DNA from 3 places in the Faecalibacterium sp. AM43-5AT genome. Region 2 is predicted to be linked to each of the others. Evidence: riboswitches for the same ligand, from Rfam matches in the RefSeq annotation. Region 2 holds a riboswitch; each other region holds the start of a gene.
The links. Region 2 has a riboswitch for thiamine pyrophosphate ahead of DW937_RS11965 (energy-coupled thiamine transporter ThiT). Riboswitches for the same ligand answer to the same signal wherever they lie in the genome.

Region 1: linked by a shared signal. The riboswitch ahead of thiW (energy coupling factor transporter S component ThiW) and the one ahead of DW937_RS11965 (energy-coupled thiamine transporter ThiT) in region 2 are both predicted to bind thiamine pyrophosphate.
Region 3: linked by a shared signal. The riboswitch ahead of thiD (bifunctional hydroxymethylpyrimidine kinase/phosphomethylpyrimidine kinase) and the one ahead of DW937_RS11965 (energy-coupled thiamine transporter ThiT) in region 2 are both predicted to bind thiamine pyrophosphate.

Annotation. Positions count from the first base shown of each region.
Region 1 covers NZ_QVGZ01000005.1:116,648-119,914, forward strand. The annotation lists gene thiE (thiamine phosphate synthase) at 61-696, opposite strand; gene thiM (hydroxyethylthiazole kinase) at 683-1,504, opposite strand; gene thiW (energy coupling factor transporter S component ThiW) at 1,520-2,035, opposite strand; TPP riboswitch at 2,326-2,433, opposite strand; gene DW937_RS08305 (hypothetical protein) at 2,621-3,267, shown strand, end outside.
Region 2 covers NZ_QVGZ01000011.1:68,829-72,095, reverse strand. The annotation lists gene DW937_RS11980 (sigma-70 family RNA polymerase sigma factor) at 1-627, shown strand, start outside; gene sigG (RNA polymerase sporulation sigma factor SigG) at 712-1,479, shown strand; gene DW937_RS11970 (sporulation transcriptional regulator SpoIIID) at 1,530-1,778, opposite strand; TPP riboswitch at 1,889-1,988, shown strand; gene DW937_RS11965 (energy-coupled thiamine transporter ThiT) at 2,071-2,700, shown strand; tRNA gene DW937_RS11960 (tRNA-Ala) at 2,843-2,918, shown strand; gene bilS (flavodoxin family protein BilS) at 2,982-3,267, shown strand, end outside.
Region 3 covers NZ_QVGZ01000001.1:367,001-370,267, forward strand. The annotation lists gene DW937_RS02040 (aspartate dehydrogenase domain-containing protein) at 1-61, shown strand, start outside; gene DW937_RS02045 (D-isomer specific 2-hydroxyacid dehydrogenase family protein) at 77-973, shown strand; gene DW937_RS02050 (TIGR00730 family Rossman fold protein) at 1,015-1,551, opposite strand; TPP riboswitch at 1,648-1,754, shown strand; gene thiD (bifunctional hydroxymethylpyrimidine kinase/phosphomethylpyrimidine kinase) at 1,812-2,612, shown strand; gene DW937_RS02060 (TENA/THI-4 family protein) at 2,605-3,267, shown strand, end outside.

The sequences.
Region 1 (3,267 bases), on a different contig from region 2:
TTTCTCCATGAATTTTATAACGCGGCCCAAGGTGGTGTCCCCAGTTTGCCGCGGGATCGGTCAGATGATCTGCTCCGACAGGGCTTTCAACTCTTTGCACTCGGTCTCGATGTCGTCTGCTGCAAAGATGGCGCTCACAAGGGCCACGCCATCCACACCGGTGCCCTTGAGCTGCAGGATGTTCTCCTTGTGGATGCCGCCAATGGCCACCACCGGGATGTCCACGGCATCACAGATGGCCTTCAGGGTCTCGTGGGGCAGAACATCCACATCGGTCTTGGTATGGGTGGCAAAGGCCGCGCCCACGCCAAGGCAGTCTGCGCCGTGCTTGACGGCTTCCCGTGCTTCCTCCACACTGTGGACGGAAACGCCGATCATCATTCCCTCGCCCACACGGGCGCGCACCTGCGCTGCAGCCATATCCTCCTGCCCCACGTGCACACCTTCGGCGTGGCAGCGGATGGCAATGTCCACGTTGTCGTTCACAAAGAACGGCACGCCGTAGCGCTGGCACAGAGCATGGAGCTCCACCGCCTCTTTCAGAAAGGCTTCGTCGTCCAGCTCTTTTTCACGCAGCTGCACACAGGTGACACCGCCCTTCAGGGCGCTCTCCACCTGTTCATAGAGGGTCTGTTTGCCCACCCATGCGCGGTCGGTGACGGCATACAGAAGCATGTTCTGCTTATCGCACTTCATAGTTTGCTCCTTCTTCCAGCTGATCCGGGGTCATATTGTAAATGGCATCGATGATATAATTGCGGTAGGTGGAGTTGCCGTCCAGCGGGGTCAGGCGTTTGTGGGCGGTCTCGCCCGCAAGGCCCATGGCGCACACTGCAGCTGCAGCGGCTTCCAGCGGATGGCCGGGGTTGGCGGTAACGAACGCCGCCGTCAGGGCCGAAAGCTGGCAGCCTGTGCCGGTGATGCTGCTCATCATGGCATTGCCGTTGCGGATGCAGTAGGCGGTGTGGGCATCGGCCACGATGTCGATGGCACCGGTAATGGCAATAACGGCACCCGTCTGGGCTGCAAAGGCCTTGGCAAAGGCCACGGCAGAATCCAGATTGGCCTCAGTAACTTTATCGGCCACATCGGCATCCACGCCCTTGGTGGTTCCCGCGCCGGAAGCCAGCGTTTTGATCTCCGAGATGTTGCCGCGGATCACGGTGAACTTTACGTCCCGGAGCAGGCGGAAAGCCGTGTCGGTGCGCAGGCGGGATGCACCCGCACCCACCGGGTCCAGCACCACAGGATGGCCCAGCTGGTTTGCCTTTTTGCCCGCCAGCAGCATGCTGGTGATGGTGCGGCTGTTCAGGGTGCCGATGTTGATGTTCAGACCGCCGCAGATGGTGGTGATGTCCTCCACCTCGGCGGCATCGTCGGCCATGATGGGCGAAGCACCGCAGGCCAGCACCATGTTGGCGCAGTCGTTCACGGTGACGTAGTTGGTAATGTTATGGATGAGCGGGCAGGTGCGGCGGACATTTTCAAACTCTGTTTTAAACATTTGCACGCACCACCGTCAGGAAAGGCTGTTCTGCATGGAGCGCAGAGCGCCGGAGCGCTGCAGGCTGTACACCAGCACGCCCGCAATGATGGAACCCACTGCAGTGGAGATGAGGAACGGCACGATGTAGGCATAGAACGCGATATCGCCAGCGCTCTTGCCCATGAGGAAGATGGCCACCGGGTAAGCGCACAGGCCGCCCAGAATGCTGGTGCCGAACACCTCGCCCACCATGGTGGCAAGGATGTTTTTGGTCTTATGGTACACAAGGCCGCACAGCAGTGCGCCGAACATGCTGCCGGGGAAGGCCATCAGGCTGCCCAGACCCAGCAGATTGCGCAGCAGCGAGGCCACAAAGGCCACGCCCACGCCCCACCACGGGCCAAGCAGCACCGCGCAGGTCACATTGACCATGTGCTGGATGGGTGCACATTTGCTGCCGAACATGGGGAAGCTGAATACGCTGCCCACCACGCACAGAGCACACAGCATGCCGGCCAGCGCCAGCTTTTTCACAGAGAGTTTTTTCATAAGGCAAGGCTCCTTTCCAAACCTGCGGAAGCAGCAAAAACCATACAGCGCCTCCGCAAACAGCCCGCACCCGGTGCCAGACCCGGCGCAGGAACTATAAGAAGCGGTCGAGACTTTCTGGTCTCCTCTCACGCCGGAACACGGCTTCCCATCGCTGACGGTCACAAAGCTCAGGGCGCTCCCCCTCAGCCCGCTGCGGCACTTCCGCAGAAAAGTACAAGGCATCCTCCTTAATGGTAATAGGTGCACAACAAAAAACAGGAGACACCTTCCGCGGTGCCTCCTGCAAAAAATCATCCATTCTGACTTCCTACGGCGGCATTATCCGCATCAGGTAAAAGGGTCGAAGTTTGGGTACTTCCTCTCAGCCTGCTTCACAAGCTCCCCTGTATTTGATTGTGATTGTATTCTACACCCTTTGCGCACAAATTGCAAGAGGGGGCAAAGGCGCGCACAGCGGTGCAAAACGTTTTTCACGCAGTTTTTGGGGCGTTTCACGCAGGTTTTATTGAAAAAGAAGGTGAAATATGGTATTTTCAAGGTGGACGCATACCCCCCCCCGTAAGCAAAAAGGAGGAATTCCGTATGAAGCAGACGACCCTGACCCAAAGGCTGCTCTCAGCCCTCGTGGCGCTGTGCATGGTGCTGAGCGTGTGCGCACCGGCACTGGCGGCAGAACCGGAAATAGGAAGCGCGGCGATGATCACGCTTACAAAAGGCGGGACAACAACGGACCTTAAGATGCCTGAGGGCAACGTGAGCCTGAGCGCAGCGTATCGGGAGACATATCACCTGTATGAAGATAAGAGTAAAGCCGAGTTCTTTGTGGACGGTAAGCAGGTCTATCAGGCACCGGCAGGCGTCCGCGTTACCGTAAAGCTTGTGGATGGTTTCATCAACGACCACCACGAATTTGATCAGTGGCAGAGCTACACGACTCTTGTAGACCCGGAGGAAGGCTGGGAGAACAAGCCGAGCTTCAGCTTCACCATGCCGTCCGACATAGTGCTCCTGGTGGCACACAGGACGACCCTGTACGATGTCAACGTCACACACGGCACCATCGTGGACGGAACCGGCGACACCGGCACATCCAAAAAGATCGTGAAGCCGGGCCAGCCGGTCACCGTCCGGGCCGAGAGCACGGAGGAGAACCCCTTCCTGCAGTGGACGTATACCGGCAAAGCACCCGTAGAGCCGGATGACGGCTGGCAGACCAGCCCGGAGTTCAC
Region 2 (3,267 bases):
GGCGCGCCCAGCCTGCCCCCGCCCCTGACCCCGGAACAGGAAAAAGTCCTGCTCTCCCGTATGGCTGCAGGCGATGCCGCTGCCCGGGACGACCTGATCACCCACAACCTGCGGCTGGTGGTGTACCTTGCCAAAAAGTACGAAAGCAGCGGTGTGCCTGCCGAGGACATGATCAGCATTGGCACCATCGGGCTGATCAAGGCGGTGAATACCTTCACGCCGGAGCGCAGCATCAAGCTGGCCACTTACGCCAGCCGCTGCATCGGCAATGAAATTCTGATGTACTTACGCAAAAGCTCCAACCGCCGTCAGGAAGCCAGCATCGACGAACCGCTGAACGTGGATGGCGACGGCAACGAGCTGCTGCTTTCTGATATTCTGGGCAGTGATGAGAACCAGATCAGCCAGCGGCTGGAACAGGATGCGGAGCGCGCCGTTCTTCGCCGGGCCGTGGACAGCCTGTCCCCGCGGGAACGGCAGATCATGGAGCTGCGCTTTGGTCTGGCAGACGGCATCGAGCGCACCCAGAAGGAGGCCGCCGACGCACTGGGCATCAGCCAGAGCTATATCTCCCGGCTGGAAAAACGGATCATCCATACCTTAAAAGTACAATTGGAAAACGAATAACGGCTCCCAGTTTTTCCCGTGCATAGTGCTTTGCACGCAGGGCCATACTCCCGGTGAAGATCAAAACAGACCGGGGGCGTTTGGATGTACAACAAAGTGGAGCTGTGCGGCATGAACACTGCAAAGCTGCCTGTGCTGACCGAAGCCGAAAAGCGGGAACTGCTGGCCCGCGCCCACGCCGGTGATGCGGCAGCCCGGGAACAAATGGTGGAAGGCAACCTGCGGCTGGTGCTCAGCGTGGTGCAGCGGTTCGCCCAGCGCGGCGAAAATCTGGACGACCTGTTTCAGGTGGGGTGCATCGGCCTGATCAAGGCCATCGATAACTTTGATCCTGCCCAGCCGGTGCGCTTTTCCACCTACGGCGTGCCCATGATCATTGGGGAGATCCGGCGCTTTCTGCGGGACAACAACGCCCTGCGGGTGAGCCGCAGCCTGCGGGATACCGCCTACCGTGCCATGCAGAGCCGCGAAGCGCTGGAAAAGCAGCTGGGCCGCGAGCCGACCATGGACGAGATCGCACAGGCGGCGGGCCTTGCCCGGCGCGAAGTGGCCGCTGCGCTGGAATCGGTGATGGAGCCGATCAGTCTGGAAGAGCCGGTGTACACCGATGGCGGCGATGCGATGTATGTGATCGATCAGGTGCGGGACCCGGACGGCGAGGACAGCTGGATCAGCGGGCTGCAGTTCCGGCAGACCGTGGCCGGGCTGACCCCGCGGGAAAAGCGGATCATGGAGCTGCGCTACCTGCAGGGCAAGACCCAGATGGAGGTGGCGCAGGAGATCGGCATCAGTCAGGCACAGGTCAGCCGGTTGGAAAAAGGCGCACTGAGCCAGTTCCGCACCCGGGACTGAACCTAAAAAAGGCGGCACAGCTTCCGTTTTGTTCGGAAGTGTGCCGTCTTTTATCTGCGGCTGTATTTGCGCCGGGTGGCCGCACCGCCGCGCAGATGCCGCTCTGCCTTATTGCAGGCCAGAACCGCCCGCACCTGCCGGAACAGCTCCGGCTGCAGCGTCCGCAGCCGTACCGCAACATCCTTGTGCACGGTGGACTTGCTGCACCCGAACACCGCTGCCGCCGCACGCACTGTGGCCCGGTTGGCCGCGATATATTCGCCCAACTGTACCGCCCTCTGTTCGGGGTCTCCCTTCATATCCAGACTCCTCCCATTGTGAACTTATAGTACAGCCTATGCACAGGCCGGGGCAGATATGTTCCGCCGGGGCTTGACTTTTGCGCCGGATGCGCTATACTTTTGCTTGGACATAAAAACAGGGGCGCCGAAAGGCTGAGATCCGCGTTTTGCGGAGTACCCTTTTACCAGACCGGACAATGCCGGCGTGGGAGTTTGCAGAACTGTCCGTTCTTTCACAAACCCCATGCGCCTGCTGAAAAGCGGGCGCATTTTGTTTTTGTGTACTATTGTTCTGAGAAGAGGAATCCCTATGACCAAAACCTATTCCAAGACCCGCATTCTGGTGGAGGGTGCGCTGATGATCGCCCTGTCCACCGTTTTGAGCATGATCCAGATCCCGCTCATGCCACACGGCGGTTCCATCACCCTGTTCAGCATGGTGCCCATTCTGGTAATGAGCTACCGCCACGGCGCAAAGTGGGGCATCATGACCGCTTTCGTCAACAGCCTGATCCAGCTTGTGCAGGGCCTTGGCAATCTGGCATACTGCCAGACCCTCACGGCACAGGTGGGCTGCGTGCTGCTGGACTACCTTCTGGCCTTCACGGTGCTGGGCTTTGCCTGCCTGATCGCAAAGCCTTTCCGCAGCCGCACCGTGGGTGTCGGTGTCAGCGCCTTTGTGGTGTGCCTGCTGCGCTTTTTGTGCAGCTTTCTGTCCGGTTACATCGTCTGGAAGGACTACGACTACGCTTTCAGCTGGATGACCGAGATCGGCTTTCCCGGCATCTCCAACATGAGCGTGGACGGTCTGTGCTGGCTGTACAGTGCCGTGTACAACGCCACCTACATGCTGCCCGAAGCCATTCTGACCACGGTCCTTGTGGTGATCCTGATCCGTGTCGCACCGCAGATCTTCGACCCGCAGAACGCAAGAGCGTAAGTTTTTTCGCAGTCATTTTTCCCGCCGGGAAGGGCATTTCCCCGGCGGGAATTTTTTTTTGCAGAAAATCCCAAAAAGCTGTTGACAATCCGGCAAAGCGCTGGTATAATTACTCCTGTCGTCAGGCACGGCACAAACATCTGGGGGATTAGCTCAGCTGGGAGAGCGCTTGCATGGCATGCAAGAGGTCACCGGTTCGATCCCGGTATTCTCCACCAGAAGGAAAAATACCGCACGGAAACGTGCGGTATTTTTTGTTGTTACCGACCAAAGGAGAAACTATGAGCTACGCGATCGTATTCAGCAGTAAAACAGGCAACACAAAATTATTGGCAGACACGCTGCACGCCTGTCTGCCACAGGAAAACTGCTGCTATTTTGGCACCCCGGACCCTGCTGCCATGGAAGCGGACACCCTCTATGTGGGCTTCTGGACAGACAAGGGAAACGCTGACGAAAGCACTTTGGACTTTTTGAAGCAGCTGCACGGCAAAAATATCTTCCTTTTTGGCACCGCCGGCTTTGGCGGCAGTGAGGAGTATTTCAACAAGATCCTGAAAAAGGTGG
Region 3 (3,267 bases), on a different contig from region 2:
TGCCGGTTGGAGCGTAGTTGCCCTGCTGCGCAACCTCTCCTCCCCCGTATGCTTCTATTAAAGGAGGGCTTTGCAGATGTTCAACAAACTGGTGGCCATTGAGCCGGTAAGCCTGATTCCTTCCGCCGAGGAAGCGCTGCATCAGTACGCAAAAGAAGTGGTGCTGTACCGCGATATCCCGGCCAGCGACGACGAAATCGTGCAGCGCATCGGAGATGCCGATGCCGTGCTTTTGAGCTACACCTCCCGCATGGGCAAAAATGTGATCGAGCGCTGCCCGAATATCCGTTACATCGGCATGTGCTGCAGCCTGTATTCTGAGGAAAGCGCCAATGTGGATATCGCCTACGCCCGCACCCGCGGCATCAAAGTGCTGGGCATCCGGGACTACGGCGACCGCGGCGTTGTGGAGTACGTCCTGCATGAGCTCACCGGCATCCTGCACGGTTTTGGGATGCCCATGCTGCGGGACGAGCCGGTGGAGATCACCGGGCTGAAGGCAGGCATCATCGGGCTGGGTGTGTCCGGCAAAATGATCGCCGACGCGCTGCAGTTCATGGGTGCCGACATTGCCTATTACAGCCGCACCCGCAAGCCGGATGCCGAAGCTGTGGGCATGGCCTATAAGCCGCTGGCACAGCTGCTGACCGAGAGCGAGGTGGTGTTCACCTGCCTGAACAAGAACGTACTGCTGTTGGGCAAGGACGAATTTGCACAGCTGGGCGCAGGCAAGGTGCTGTTCAACACCTCCATCGGCCCGGGCTTTGACTCTGCTGCTCTGGAACAGTGGCTTGCTCTGCCGGGCACCCACTTCTTCTGTGACACCCGTGCCGCTGCCGGCCCGGTGGGTGAAGACTTCTTTGCCCGTGAGAATGTGCATTGCGCGAATGTTTCTGCCGGACGCACCAAGCAGGCTTTTGTGCTGCTGAGCCAGAAGGTGCTGGCAAATATCCGCACTGCACTGGGAGAATGATATAAAAAGGAAACGCTTCCCGGCCGGGGAAGCGTTTCCTTTTAGGCTTTATTCAAAATTGTTGTGATCTCTTCCAGATTCGCCGCAAATCGGATGCCCTGCTGGCGCTGCGGCGTGGAAAGGCCTTTCTCGATCATTTTGGCAAGCAGTGCTTTCAGGCTGTCGTAGTAGCCGTTCAGATCATACAGGATGCAGGGCGCGTCCAACTGGCCCAGCGAGACCTTGGACATTACCTCTGCGATTTCTTCCAGCGTGCCGGTACCGCCGGGGAATGCGATGAAGGCATCGCCCAGCTCGATCATCTTCGTCTTGCGCTCGGTCATGTCCTTGGTGACGATCAGCTCGGTCAGGCCATCGTGCTGCAGCTCCTGCTGCACAAAGAACTGCGGTTCCACACCGGTCACCGTGCCGCCTGCGTCCAGCGCGCTCTGGGCAAGCTGACCCATTAGGCCGCTGCGGGAGCCGCCGTACACAAGGCGGTGCCCGTTTGCACCGATCCAGCTGCCCAGTTCCCGGACAGCTTCCGCCAGCGCAGGATCATTGCCCGCATTTGCTCCAAGATAGACCGTGATGTTCATGGTATTTCCCCCTTTGTTTTTTTCATTTTACCACGCAGCGGGCCGATTGAAAAGGGCCATCCCCTTGCAAATGCAGCGGCACTGTGGTATTCTTGAACGCAGAAAAAAGGGAGCCTGCAAAAGCAGGCTGAGAGTGGGCTGTTTGCCCAGACCTGTGACCTGATTTGGACAATGCCAACGTAGGGAGATACTGCTGCTTCAAAGTGCGGAAATGCCTCCTTGCGGGCATTTCCGCATTTTTTGCAAAGGAAGTTGTAACCATGAAAACTGCATTGACGATTGCCGGCAGCGATTCCAGCGGCGGTGCTGGCATCCAGGCCGATATCAAAACCATGACTGCAAACGGCGTGTATGCCATGAGCGCCATTACCGCACTGACTGCCCAGAACACCACAGGTGTGACCGGCATTTTTGAAGCCACGCCCGAATTTCTGGCACAGGAGATCGATGCCATTTTTACCGACATCTACCCGGATGCCGTCAAGATCGGCATGGTATCCTCGGCAGAGCTGATCGGTGTGATCGCCGAAAAGCTGCACACCTACGGCGCAAAGCATATCGTGGTGGACCCGGTGATGGTTGCCACCTCCGGCTCCAAGCTGCTGCGGGACGATGCCGTGCAGGCACTGACCGAAAAGCTGCTGCCCATGGCAGAGGTGGTCACCCCCAACATTCCGGAGGCTGAGATCCTTTCCGGCATGAAGATCACCGATGCGGCCGGAATGGAGGCCGCTGCAAGGCTGATCAGCGAAAAATACCACTGTGCCGTGCTGTGCAAGGGCGGCCACCAGATCAACGATGCCGACGACCTTCTGTGGCGGGACGGCTGCGGCAAATGGTTCCGCGGCAAGCGCATTGCAAACCCCAATACCCACGGCACCGGCTGCACCCTATCCAGCGCCATTGCGTCCAATCTGGCAAAGGGCTATGATCTGGATGCATCTGTGGAGCGCGCAAAGGCCTACATTTCCGGCTGTCTTTCTGCCATGCTGGATCTGGGCCACGGCTCCGGCCCCATGAACCACATGTTTGCACTGAAGGGAGAGTTTGTGGGTGAGTGAGCAGACCTTTGTGCAGCAGCTGGTGCAGGAAAGTCTGCCTGTGTGGGAGAAATGCCTGCACTCAGAATTTCTGACTCACCTTGCGGATGGCACACTGGATGAAGCCTGCTTCAAGGGCTACATCGTGGAGGACAGTCTTTACCTGCGGGAATATGCCAAGGTGTTTGCCTGGGGCATGACTAAGGCAAAGGATATGCAGACCATCCGCACCTACTATTCCCTGCTTTCCTTCGTGAATGAGAGCGAGGATGCAGCCCGCCTGCACTATCTCAAGCACTTTGGACTGACCGATGAAGGCATCCAGAGCCTGCCGCTGCGGCCGGAGAACCGTGCCTATGTGGACTCTATGATCGAAGCCGCCAAAAACGGCGAGGGCGCAGCCGAGTGCATGATGGCCTGCCTGCCCTGTATGCTGAGCTATGGCTGGATCTTCCAGAAACTGCTGGAAGAAAAGCCTTCCGTGCAGGATACCCTTTATGGTGCACTGGTGGTGGACTATGCTGACAAGGGCTATGAGGCGGCCTGCCGCGACTGGGCCGCGTTTGCAGAAAAAGTCTGCGAAGGCCTGAGCGACGAACGCCTTGCCCGCTGCCGCGAGATCTTCCATGCCTGCTCGGAGCACGAGCTGAACTTCTGGGCCATGGCAGCTTCCCCG